3 regions of the Bacillus sp. N1(2025) genome follow, and region 3 is predicted to be linked to each of the others. Evidence: riboswitches for the same ligand, from Rfam matches in the RefSeq annotation. Region 3 holds a riboswitch; each other region holds the start of a gene.

Region 1 (3,275 bases), on a different contig from region 3:
TAATAAAGGCTTGGTACTGTTCATCCGTCCAATCTTTTTTCCGCCATTTTTGCCGTGCGCTCCGCACCTCGGCAGATTGAGGGAAGCTTCCGATTGTCGTCGTCGGCAGAAGGGGAAGACCGAGTGATTCATTTTGCAGCGCCAATCGTTCTTCAAAGCTTGCCGGACGGGAGAAATCTTTTTCCGTCAGCTGATTCAGCTCTTCTTTTTGAGCTGAGTTCGCTCCTGTTGCGAATGCTTTTAAAGCCTTAAGTGCCGCTTTTGACTCTTCGATCTGCTCACTGACGGCCGCTTTGCCGGACAGAAGCCCTTCTTTTAAGACGCCGAGTTCCGCCAGTTTTTCTTTAGCGTATGACAGGCCGTTCAGCAAATCCTTTTCAAGGTGCTCGTCAGGGTGTTTTGCCACCGGCACGTGCAGAAGGCTGCTTGAAGGCTGAATCCATAATTCCTCAACGTCAGCGTGGCTGAGGATATCCAGAGCTGCATCAAGGCGTTCTTCAACATCGATTTTCCAAATGTTGCGCCCGTCGATCACACCGGCTGCCAGCACTTTATCTTTCGGGAAGCCGTGCTTTTTCAGCTGCTCAAGGTTTCTGCCTTTATCATGCACGAAGTCAAGCCCGATTCCCTGTACGGGATAAGAAACGAGTTCTTCATATGCATCAACCGAATCAAAGTATGTCTGCAGGAGAACATTCAGTCCTGAAAGCTCTTTTGTGATCGCTTCATAGAGGTCTTTGGCGGCACGGACGTCTTCAGAAGAAGCTGTCACAAGGGCAGGCTCATCAATCTGAACCCATTTGACGCCTTCTGCTTCAAGCTCTTTCAGCAGCTGAACATAAAGAGGAACAAGGCGTTTTTGAATCGCTTTCGCTTCTGATTCTTCGTATCCTTTCGCAAGCGTGACGAATGTGTACGGACCGACGATGACAGGTTTCGTTTCCGCTCCGAATTCTTCTTTGATCCGGCGGTAGTCATCAAGCTGTTTGTTTCTCGTCAGACGGAATTCAATGCTTTCGTCATATTCAGGAACGATGTAATGGTAGTTGGTATTAAACCATTTCGTCATTTCACTGGAAACGGCGTCTTTTACACCGCGGGCAATCGCAAAGTATGTATCAACGGGATCCGTGATGCTGCGGAATCTTTCCGGAATCCAGTTAAAGCTGACGGCTGTATCAAGCACATGGTCATAATGGGTGAAATCAGAGACCGGCACGATATCGATATGCTGGTCAAGCTGTGTTTTGACAGCTGATAAGAATAAACCGTCAAGTTCTTTAAGAAACGTTTCTTTGTCAGTGTTTCCTTTCCAATAAGCCTCAAGCGCTTTTTTCCATTCTCTGTTCAAGCCGATTCTCGGAAAACCGAGGTTCGAAGTTTTGATTGTTGTCATTAAGTTTCCTCCTTTAAGTGAGATGTAACAAAAAAGCCCCTTTCTCATGAGAGAAAGAGGCTTTAACTTCAAAATGTAAGCCTCTCTCATCTCTCAGATCACGTCTGATGGAATTAGCACCGTGCCTTATGAGACAGTCGTCTCGGCGCAAAAATCACGCGCCCCATTTCACAATGGAATTACGGTCGGTTGCTGTTGGGGTCAAAAGGCCAATCCCTCGCCCAACTCTCGATAAGAGAAAGTATTTCAATTTTTTTGAAAAGTTACATCATTTGTTGGTTATCTTATCAGCTTATTCAGATCACTGTCAATAGAAAATCTCACATTTTAAAAATTGGTGATGTGACAAGCTGACCATTCATTATATGAGAAAAATATCAGAAAGACAGCAGCTGTGCCTGTTCGGCTCTTTCCATCAGCACTTCAGGCGCGTCTAAATACAGAAACCCGTTCCCGGCCAATGTTTTGGCGATGTCCAAAGGAAGGGTCCGCCGCACGAGCTGGGCGTAGACTTCAGCCTCAGAAAGCGTCCGCTGAAACGCGTCCTGTTCAAGCCCTTTTATTAAGGCAAGCGCTCCGCTCACATGCGGGGCGGCCATTGAAGTGCCCGTCAGCTTCCCGTATTTATGGTTGGGAAGGGTGGAGAGAATATTTTCTCCCGGAGCCACTAGGTCAATCTCTTTATTGGCGTTTGAAAATTCAGACGATTTACGGGCGATTGAGACTGATCCGACTGCGATCACTTCGTTGTAAGCGGCCGGATACGACAGTTCCTCTGTACGCTCGTCTCCGTCGCCTTCGTTTCCTGCCGCGCAAACGACCAGAACACCGCTTTTTACCGCATTTGCGACGGCTTCTTTCAATTCAGGCACATCGCTTGGCCCGCCGAGTGACATGGAAATGATATCGGCCTTTTGTTCAACGGCGTAGTTGATGCCGTTAATGATCCATTCGTATTTGCCGCTGCCGTTTTGACCGCCGAGAACTTTAACAATTAAGAGGCTTGCTTCCGGCGCGACACCCGAAATTCCGCCGTTTGAATCATTGGCGGCAATCGTTCCGGAAACGTGTGTCCCGTGTCCGTTATAATCGGAAATCGCGTCTTCTTTGCCTCCGTCATCATCGGTGAAGTTTTTCCCGCCGACAATCCGGTCTTTCAAATCAGGATGATTGATGTCGCAGCCTGTGTCAAGCACCGCGATTTTAATATCCTTGCCTTTAAACCCTTTTGCCCACAACTCTGGCGCCTTAATCACTTTAATACCCTCTGGAAGCTCGTTCACATCCATGATCTGTTCATCCGTGACATAAGGAATCAAATGCATTTCACCATTCATAAAAAAGCCCTCCTTTTTTATGCTTGCGAGTGGATACAAGGGTGTTGCTACTATTTTATGGCAGAGCATGCCGGTCGGAAAGAGTCATTTGAAGCATTTTCATAAAAAAGGCGTAATCTATTGCACTAAAAAATTTCAAATAAATGGATAGTTTAACAGCTTTTATTTTCATTCATGACCCGCTGACGCTATAATTGGAAATGGGAAAGGAGAAGAGATATGAAGATAAATGAAGCATTATACGACTATTTTACAGAACAAGCGGATCAAATTGCGGAAGAGTGGATCGAAACGATGGAAGATTCGGACCCGAATTCGGTTTATTCTTTGGCAAATCCTGTCATCACAGAAGAACTGACGGAGCAGGATAAAGAATTTTACCGGCATATTAATAAAATGTATATCATGCCGGAAAAAGAATTTTTAGAAGAGTTCGAGCAGTGGGTGATTGAGCTCGCGAAAGACCAGAAGCATCTGGATACACCCGTCCAGTATGTGGTCCGTGAATTCATGAGAAACCGGAGGCTATACATCAGTTATTA
Region 2 (3,275 bases), on a different contig from region 3:
CCTTGCCCGTTAAAAAGAGCAGAAGACCGAGAATCGCTCCGATGATAAATGAAAAAACTAATGCGATGACCGTCATATAAAGGGTCTCGTATGTGGCCGTCCACAGCTCGGTTATATCAACGTTCGGGAACCATTTTTCAAACATTTGTGATCACCTCTGCTTCTACCTGTTTGTCTTTGATGAACCGGATCACGTTTTCTACTTCTTTTTCCTGACCGTCAATATGAATGAATAAAGAACCGTAGGCTCCGTCCTTCGTCTGTGAAATTTTCCCCTGCAGAATATTGACGTCCACATCAAAGTTTCGGATCATTTCCGTAATGAGGGGCTGCTCGGCGGCCTGCCCGACAAATGAAAGCTGAATCGTTTTTCCTGTCGCTGTTTCCTGCAGAAAATGCTGGATGGTTTCTTTCGTCTCCTCCGGTTCTGTCACCTGCTGAACGAAACGCTTGGTCATCAGTTCGCGCGGGTTTCTGAAAACTTGGAGTACTTCGCCTTCTTCAACGACTTTCCCGTTTTCCATGACGGCGACTCTGTTGCAGATTTTTCGGATGACGTGCATTTCATGGGTAATGAGCACGATCGTCAGACCGAGTCTGTCATTTATATCGGATAAAAGATCCAAAATTGAATCGGTCGTCTGCGGATCAAGCGCTGATGTCGCTTCATCGCACAGAAGGACTTTCGGATTATTGGCGAGCGCCCGGGCTATGCCGACACGCTGCTTTTGACCGCCGCTCAGCTGCGACGGATAAGATTTTTCTTTCCCCTCTAATCCGACCAGTTTAATCAATTCATCAGCGCGGCGGATCCGTTCGCTTTTTTTCACGCCGGCGATTTCCAGCGGGAACATAATGTTCTCCCGGACGGTGCGCGACCACAGAAGGTTAAAATGCTGGAAGATCATGCTGATTTCCTGGCGCGCTTTTCTCAGTCCGCGGCTGCTTACTTTATTTAATTCCGTCCCCGCGACTTCCACGGTTCCCGACGTCGGCTTTTCAAGGCCGTTCAGGAGACGGATTAAGGAACTTTTACCAGCTCCGCTATATCCTATAATTCCAAATATTTCGCCCTTTTTGATATCAAGAGTGACATCTTGGACAGCATTGACATCCCCATGCTTCGCTTTGTAAATTTTTGAAACATTTTGAAGATGGATCAAAGCAATCACCCGCCTTACACTATTCTAAGAAATCTTCCGGGTTTCTCCGCAAAAGAAAAGCCTTTCTGCATAAATGAGCAGAAAGGCTGATTGAAAAAGGCCTTTCTCTCATCTTTCAAAGCAGACCGCTTCGAGTGAATTGGCACCATTTCAACATTGTTGATGGTTGCCGGGCTTCATAGGGCACTTCCCTCCACCTCTCTTGATAAGAGAAAACATATCGTATTTTCGTCCGGAAATTCTTACTGTAGAATAGCACGGCGAATGATAAAAAGTCAATAAAATAAATATTGGAAGCTATTGTCACATAGTAGATTGGCAGTTACGGCCGTTTACTGATCGCCTGAAAAAATCCGTTTGTCAGCCAGAGGATGGCCTCCAGCTTCAGCAGAGCTCTGAATGATCCTTTCACTTTGAGTTTTCCGCTTTGGATAAGCTTTTGCAAAGAGACATCACCATGCAGGAGATGGATGATTTCCGTCTGGTTTCCGTAAAAGGTCAAATTAGATTTTTCCTTTGAAACCGACGTTTTCCTCATTTCTCCCTGTCCGTTAATTGAGACCGTTAAGGCTTCTGTTTCTCCTTGGAATGTAATCAGCAGCGTTGAGGCGTTTAATAGCGGTTTCAAAAACAGATGCTGTCCGTCATTCTCTGAAACTTCTATTTTCTCCACTCGTATAACCTCCCGTTTTAATGGCCATACATACACTTTCTCTTTTTAACGGACAGAACCCTTTATAAACCGCACGACATTTTCCTGTAAATATTGTCACATCGGGAACGTTTGCGATGTTTTTTGTTTAATCAGCTCATATAAATAGGAAACGGAGCGGAAGGCGTATCCTTTCTCAACAAGCTCTCCGCCTTTAAACAGCAAAAAGCACGGAACGCTTTCAATCTGATAGGCTTTGGCGAATGCGGGGGAATAATTCACGTTGTTTTTATAGAAGGCGGCGCCGGGCAGCATTTCTTCGACGACAGTAAGCATTTTGGACGCCAGCTGGCATGTGCCGCAAAACGGGGTGTACAAATACAGGAGATAAACGTCATCCTGAATCGATTCGAGTTCATTTTCTTGGAGTTCTTTCATGATTACCACCTCAGGTCGTTCTTTTTCAAAAATACAGTGTCAGCATCAAAGCCGGCTCTGATCAGCACAGATGCGAGATGATGGCCCGGGCACGACTCGACTTGCCTGTATGTTCTGTCTATATAAATATGGCGCGCTTCGGGAAGCTCCCGTTTCAGCTGTTTTCTTAATTTTTCTCCGGAGTCATCTGCGTCCGTTAAAATATAGACGTCTCTGTCAAACAGGCGGTCCGCCAAATCTTCCAGTTCGGTTTGGCCGATTGTTCCGTTAGTACAGACGATTTCCGCGGGTTCGATGAGCACTTCCCTGACTTTGATTTTATCAGATTTTCCTTCTACGATAATGACCTTTTCATCTCCGTTGTACATAAGCGCGTCACCTGCCGATTGTTTTAGCGTCAGATTGAAAAAGAAGGCAGTGAAATTCACCGCCAACTGTTAACACCAGCCATTCTCATAATCGCAATCGACATATTTCGGATCGCTGCCGTTTATGACATCGGCTGTTTTATAAAATTTTTGATTTTCAAATGAAAAGCCCTGTTTGAGCTCGTACTGGTCCATGCCTGTCATCTCGCCGATGGCTTCATTTTCATGAAACAAGGAAAACCGGCCGTTTTGAAAGCGGCCCGTAACGTTCTCCGTCACATCGACCTTTTGTTTATCAAAAGCCATTTTAGACACCTCCCGTTACAGATAGAATGTCCAAATGGCCCCTTTGCTATCCGATCAGTCTTCCTGTGTCATTTCGTCATATTGCTCGGAAGTCATGAGGTTTTCGATTTCTTCAGCATCAGCCGGTTCCACGACGATCATCCACGCTTTTTCATACGGAGACTCGTTTACGAATTCAGGACTGTCATCAAGGTCTTCGTTCACTTCCGTCACCGTTCCGTTAATCGGTGCGTACAGTTCGGATACGGTTTTGACGGATTCCACGCTGCCGAATGGCTCGTCCGCTTTAATTTCGGCGCCGACTTCCGGAAGCTCGACAAAGACGATGTCGCCAAGTTCGGCTTGCGC
Region 3 (3,275 bases):
AACCGTTTCCGGATCATAGTGTTTAACATGCGCTTTTAATTCGTCACTGCCTTCGGTGTATTCTGTGAGAAATGCTTCATCGTGAAGGTTTTCGTCGAATAAGACATGCATGATACCGAGGGCGAGTGCGGCATCTGTGCCGGGGCGAATGGAAATAAACCAATCGGCAAGCCGGCCGGTTTGGTTCTTATGTACATCGATAACGACAATTTTAGCTCCTTTTTTCCGGGCTTTTTGAGCAATCATGACTTGATGCATATTCGTGCTGACGGCATTGATCCCCCAAAAAATAAAGAGCTTTGCATGTATGGTCTCCTCCGGATCAGTACCCGCTCCTTCACCCATTGTATAGTTATAGCCTTCAGAACCGGCTTTGCTGCAGATCGTCCGTTCGAGATGACTCGCTCCGAGACGATGGAAAAAACGGCGGTCCATTCCCTCTGCCGCCAGTTTTCCCATATTGCCGTAAAAGCTGTACGGAAGAATGCTTTCCTCTCCTTCTTCGGCAATAAGCTCTTTCCAGCGCGCACTGATCGTATTGATCGCTTCCTCCCAGGAAATAGGCGCAAACGCGGCTTCACCTTTTTTACCGATCCGTTTTAACGGAACGGTTACGCGCTTCTCATCATAAATACGCTCAGCCATGTGTCTGACTTTGTTGCAAATATTCCCTGATGTGACCGGGTGATCGGGGTCTCCCTGAATGTTAACGATTTTTCCGTCTTTTTTTGTCACAAGCAAGCCGCATTGATCGGGACAGTCTAGTGAGCATACCGACTTAAAGACCCCGTTCGGCTGTGTTGCAGCAGAATTCATAGCCCATTTCTCCTCTTTGTTTATATTGTAAGCATTATAACATTTCAAAATCGAACGTCAATTCAGAAAAAAAGTGTTGACATCACGGAAAGACTTTTCTATGATGAGTTTATTCTTTTAAACAGCCTGACAATTTCATCATTTTATTTTCTATCCAGAGAGGTGGAGGGACTGGCCCTACGAAACCTCGGCAACATTTATTGTGCCAATTCCAGCAAGCGTATGCTTGAAAGATAGGAAAGGATGATCTATACATATTTGTGCGCTTCAAGCGCATAAAGACGGTATATGAATCTCTTTCCTTCTTTGGGGAAAGAGATTTTTTTATGAAAAAATTTATGTGAAAAGGATGTTTTGCACCATGACGGTTTTAATTACCGCACCATATCACGACGAGGGGCTGAAGGAGCTGACTGAGCTGTTCGGCCGGACTGTGCACCGGCCGTGGAAGAAGCACGGCCGGGCCTATCGGGAAGATGAATTGATCCGAATGATTCAAGAGACAAACGCGTCGGGGCTTATTACTGAACTTGATGAGGTGTCTGAGCGTGTTATTGACATATTGCCCGATACCGCTTTTATCGGTGTCTGCCGAGGAATGCCGTCTAATGTGAATATTGCGGCGGCGACTAAAAGAAAAATCCCCGTTTTCTTTACACCGGCCCGCAATGCCCAGGCTGTTGCTGAAATGTTTATCGGAAATGTGATTTCATTTTTGCGTCATACGTATTCTTCCCATCAGTGGCTGAAGGACGGGAAGTGGAATGGTGATTATTTGCAGGCTTACGTCAAATTCAGAGGAAATGAGCTGACGGGGAAAACAGTCGGCCTTATCGGTTTCGGAGCTGTCGGACAGAGAATCGCCCGGCTATTGGCCGCTTTTGACTGCAAGGTGCTTTACTATGACCCATTTGTCCGTCATGAAAACCGGGAGTATGAAAAAACGACGATTGAACGGGTATTTTCTGAAAGTGATATTGTTTCCGTTCACTTGCCGCGCACAGAAGAAACCATCGGCCTTATCGGCGCCCGGCACTTTCAATTGATGAAACAGGGAGCTGTTTTTGTCAATACGTCAAGAGCGGCGGTTACAGACAGGGAAGAGCTGCTGCGGGTGCTGAAAGAACGGCGGATTAAGGGAGCGATCCTTGACGTGTTTTATCACGAGCCGCCTGAATCTTCTGATTATGAATTGATCTCTTTGCCGAATGTGTTAGCGACTCCCCATTTAGCGGGTGCAACATTTGAAGTGGAAGATCATCATGTGATGATTTTAAATGGAGCGCTTTTCAAATGGAAACATGACCAAACCTGCTCAATACGTGAACTTTATAACAAAAGAGAACTTGAAACGGAAGGAGGAGGCTGTAATGGCTGAACAAAAAGGCTACCTTGTATTTGACATCGGAACGGGGAATGCGCGAGTCGCGGTCGTGACAGCCGGCGGTGAAGTGACCGCGCTTGAAAGGGAAGACATTGAATATGTGACGGATCCGCTTTATCCGGACGGACGATATTTCTCACCGGAAGGGCTATGGACGCAAATCAGCGCTATGGCAAGGAAGGTTATTGCCAAAAGCCCTCATATTACATTAATCGGAATCACCTCAACAAGCCAGAGGCAGGGAATTGTTCTGATCAATAAAGATAAAAAGGCATTTCTCGGTCTGCCCAACATTGATAACAGAGGCCGTGAATGGAAAGACGGGATTGAGGCAAAAGAAGAAGTGCATCAGCAAACCGGACGTCTTCCGAGCGCTTTATTTTCCGCCATGAAACTTGTCGGATTAAAAGCTAGACAGCCGTCTTTATGGAAAGAAGTGAAGTACATCACAAGCATCAGTGACTGGGTGACATTTGAGCTGAGCGGTATTTTAAGCTATGAACCGTCACAGGCTGCTGAAACACTGCTGTTTGACGTAAGGAAAAAGGCGTGGTCAGAGACATTATGCAACATCTTCGGTGTGCCTTCTGCCATTCTTCCTTCACTCGTCCGATCTGGGACGGTTGTCGGAATGTTAACGTTTAAGAAAACGGCGGTTCTCGGTCTTTCTGAAAGAGTGCCTGTGATTGCAGGCGGGGGAGACACACAGCTTGCCATCAAAAGTGCAGATGCAAAGCCGGGAGATATCGTCATCGTATCCGGCACGACGACGCCGATTATAAAGATAACAGCTGAGACCGGAACTGAAAGTTTAAAGAATGCATGGCTGAATTGCCATACAGAAGAAGGTCAATGGCTCTTTGAAACGAATCCGGGTGTAACAGGACTCAATTATCAAAAATTAAAATCCATTTTTTATCCGAATGAATCCTACGGCGTCATGGAACGGGAAATCGCAAGTCTGCCGAAACATGATCATGCTTGTATTTCTGCGTTAGGCTCCTATTTATCGCCAGAGAAAAACGCACTGGCAAAAGGCGGATTTATTTTTGACGCCCCGCTGTCCCAAAACTTA

Evidence for each region. A riboswitch is a leader RNA that binds a small molecule or an ion and turns the genes downstream of it on or off. The one in region 3 is predicted to bind S-adenosylmethionine.
Region 1: it holds a riboswitch for S-adenosylmethionine, as region 3 does, so the genes downstream of both, metE (5-methyltetrahydropteroyltriglutamate--homocysteine S-methyltransferase) here and ACNFN4_RS18485 (2-hydroxyacid dehydrogenase) in region 3, are expected to answer to the same signal.
Region 2: it holds a riboswitch for S-adenosylmethionine, as region 3 does, so the genes downstream of both, metN (methionine ABC transporter ATP-binding protein MetN) here and ACNFN4_RS18485 (2-hydroxyacid dehydrogenase) in region 3, are expected to answer to the same signal.

The regions. Positions count from the first base shown of each region.
Region 1 covers NZ_JBLTJB010000004.1:18,878-22,152, reverse strand. Annotated here, with positions in the region: gene metE (5-methyltetrahydropteroyltriglutamate--homocysteine S-methyltransferase) at 1-1,396, opposite strand, end outside; SAM riboswitch class I at 1,480-1,634, opposite strand; gene ACNFN4_RS10325 (S8 family peptidase) at 1,774-2,733, opposite strand; gene ACNFN4_RS10320 (STAS domain-containing protein) at 2,953-3,275, shown strand, end outside.
Region 2 covers NZ_JBLTJB010000003.1:260,443-263,717, reverse strand. Annotated here, with positions in the region: gene ACNFN4_RS09110 (methionine ABC transporter permease) at 1-145, opposite strand, end outside; gene metN (methionine ABC transporter ATP-binding protein MetN) at 138-1,163, opposite strand; SAM riboswitch class I at 1,269-1,375, opposite strand; gene ACNFN4_RS09100 (SCP2 sterol-binding domain-containing protein) at 1,486-1,836, opposite strand; gene ACNFN4_RS09095 (thioredoxin family protein) at 1,933-2,253, opposite strand; gene ACNFN4_RS09090 (toprim domain-containing protein) at 2,256-2,621, opposite strand; gene ACNFN4_RS09085 (YusG family protein) at 2,691-2,927, opposite strand; gene gcvH (glycine cleavage system protein GcvH) at 2,982-3,275, opposite strand, start outside.
Region 3 covers NZ_JBLTJB010000010.1:89,565-92,839, forward strand. Annotated here, with positions in the region: gene ACNFN4_RS18480 (molybdopterin oxidoreductase family protein) at 1-816, opposite strand, end outside; SAM riboswitch class I at 964-1,056, shown strand; gene ACNFN4_RS18485 (2-hydroxyacid dehydrogenase) at 1,178-2,194, shown strand; gene ACNFN4_RS18490 (FGGY-family carbohydrate kinase) at 2,187-3,275, shown strand, end outside.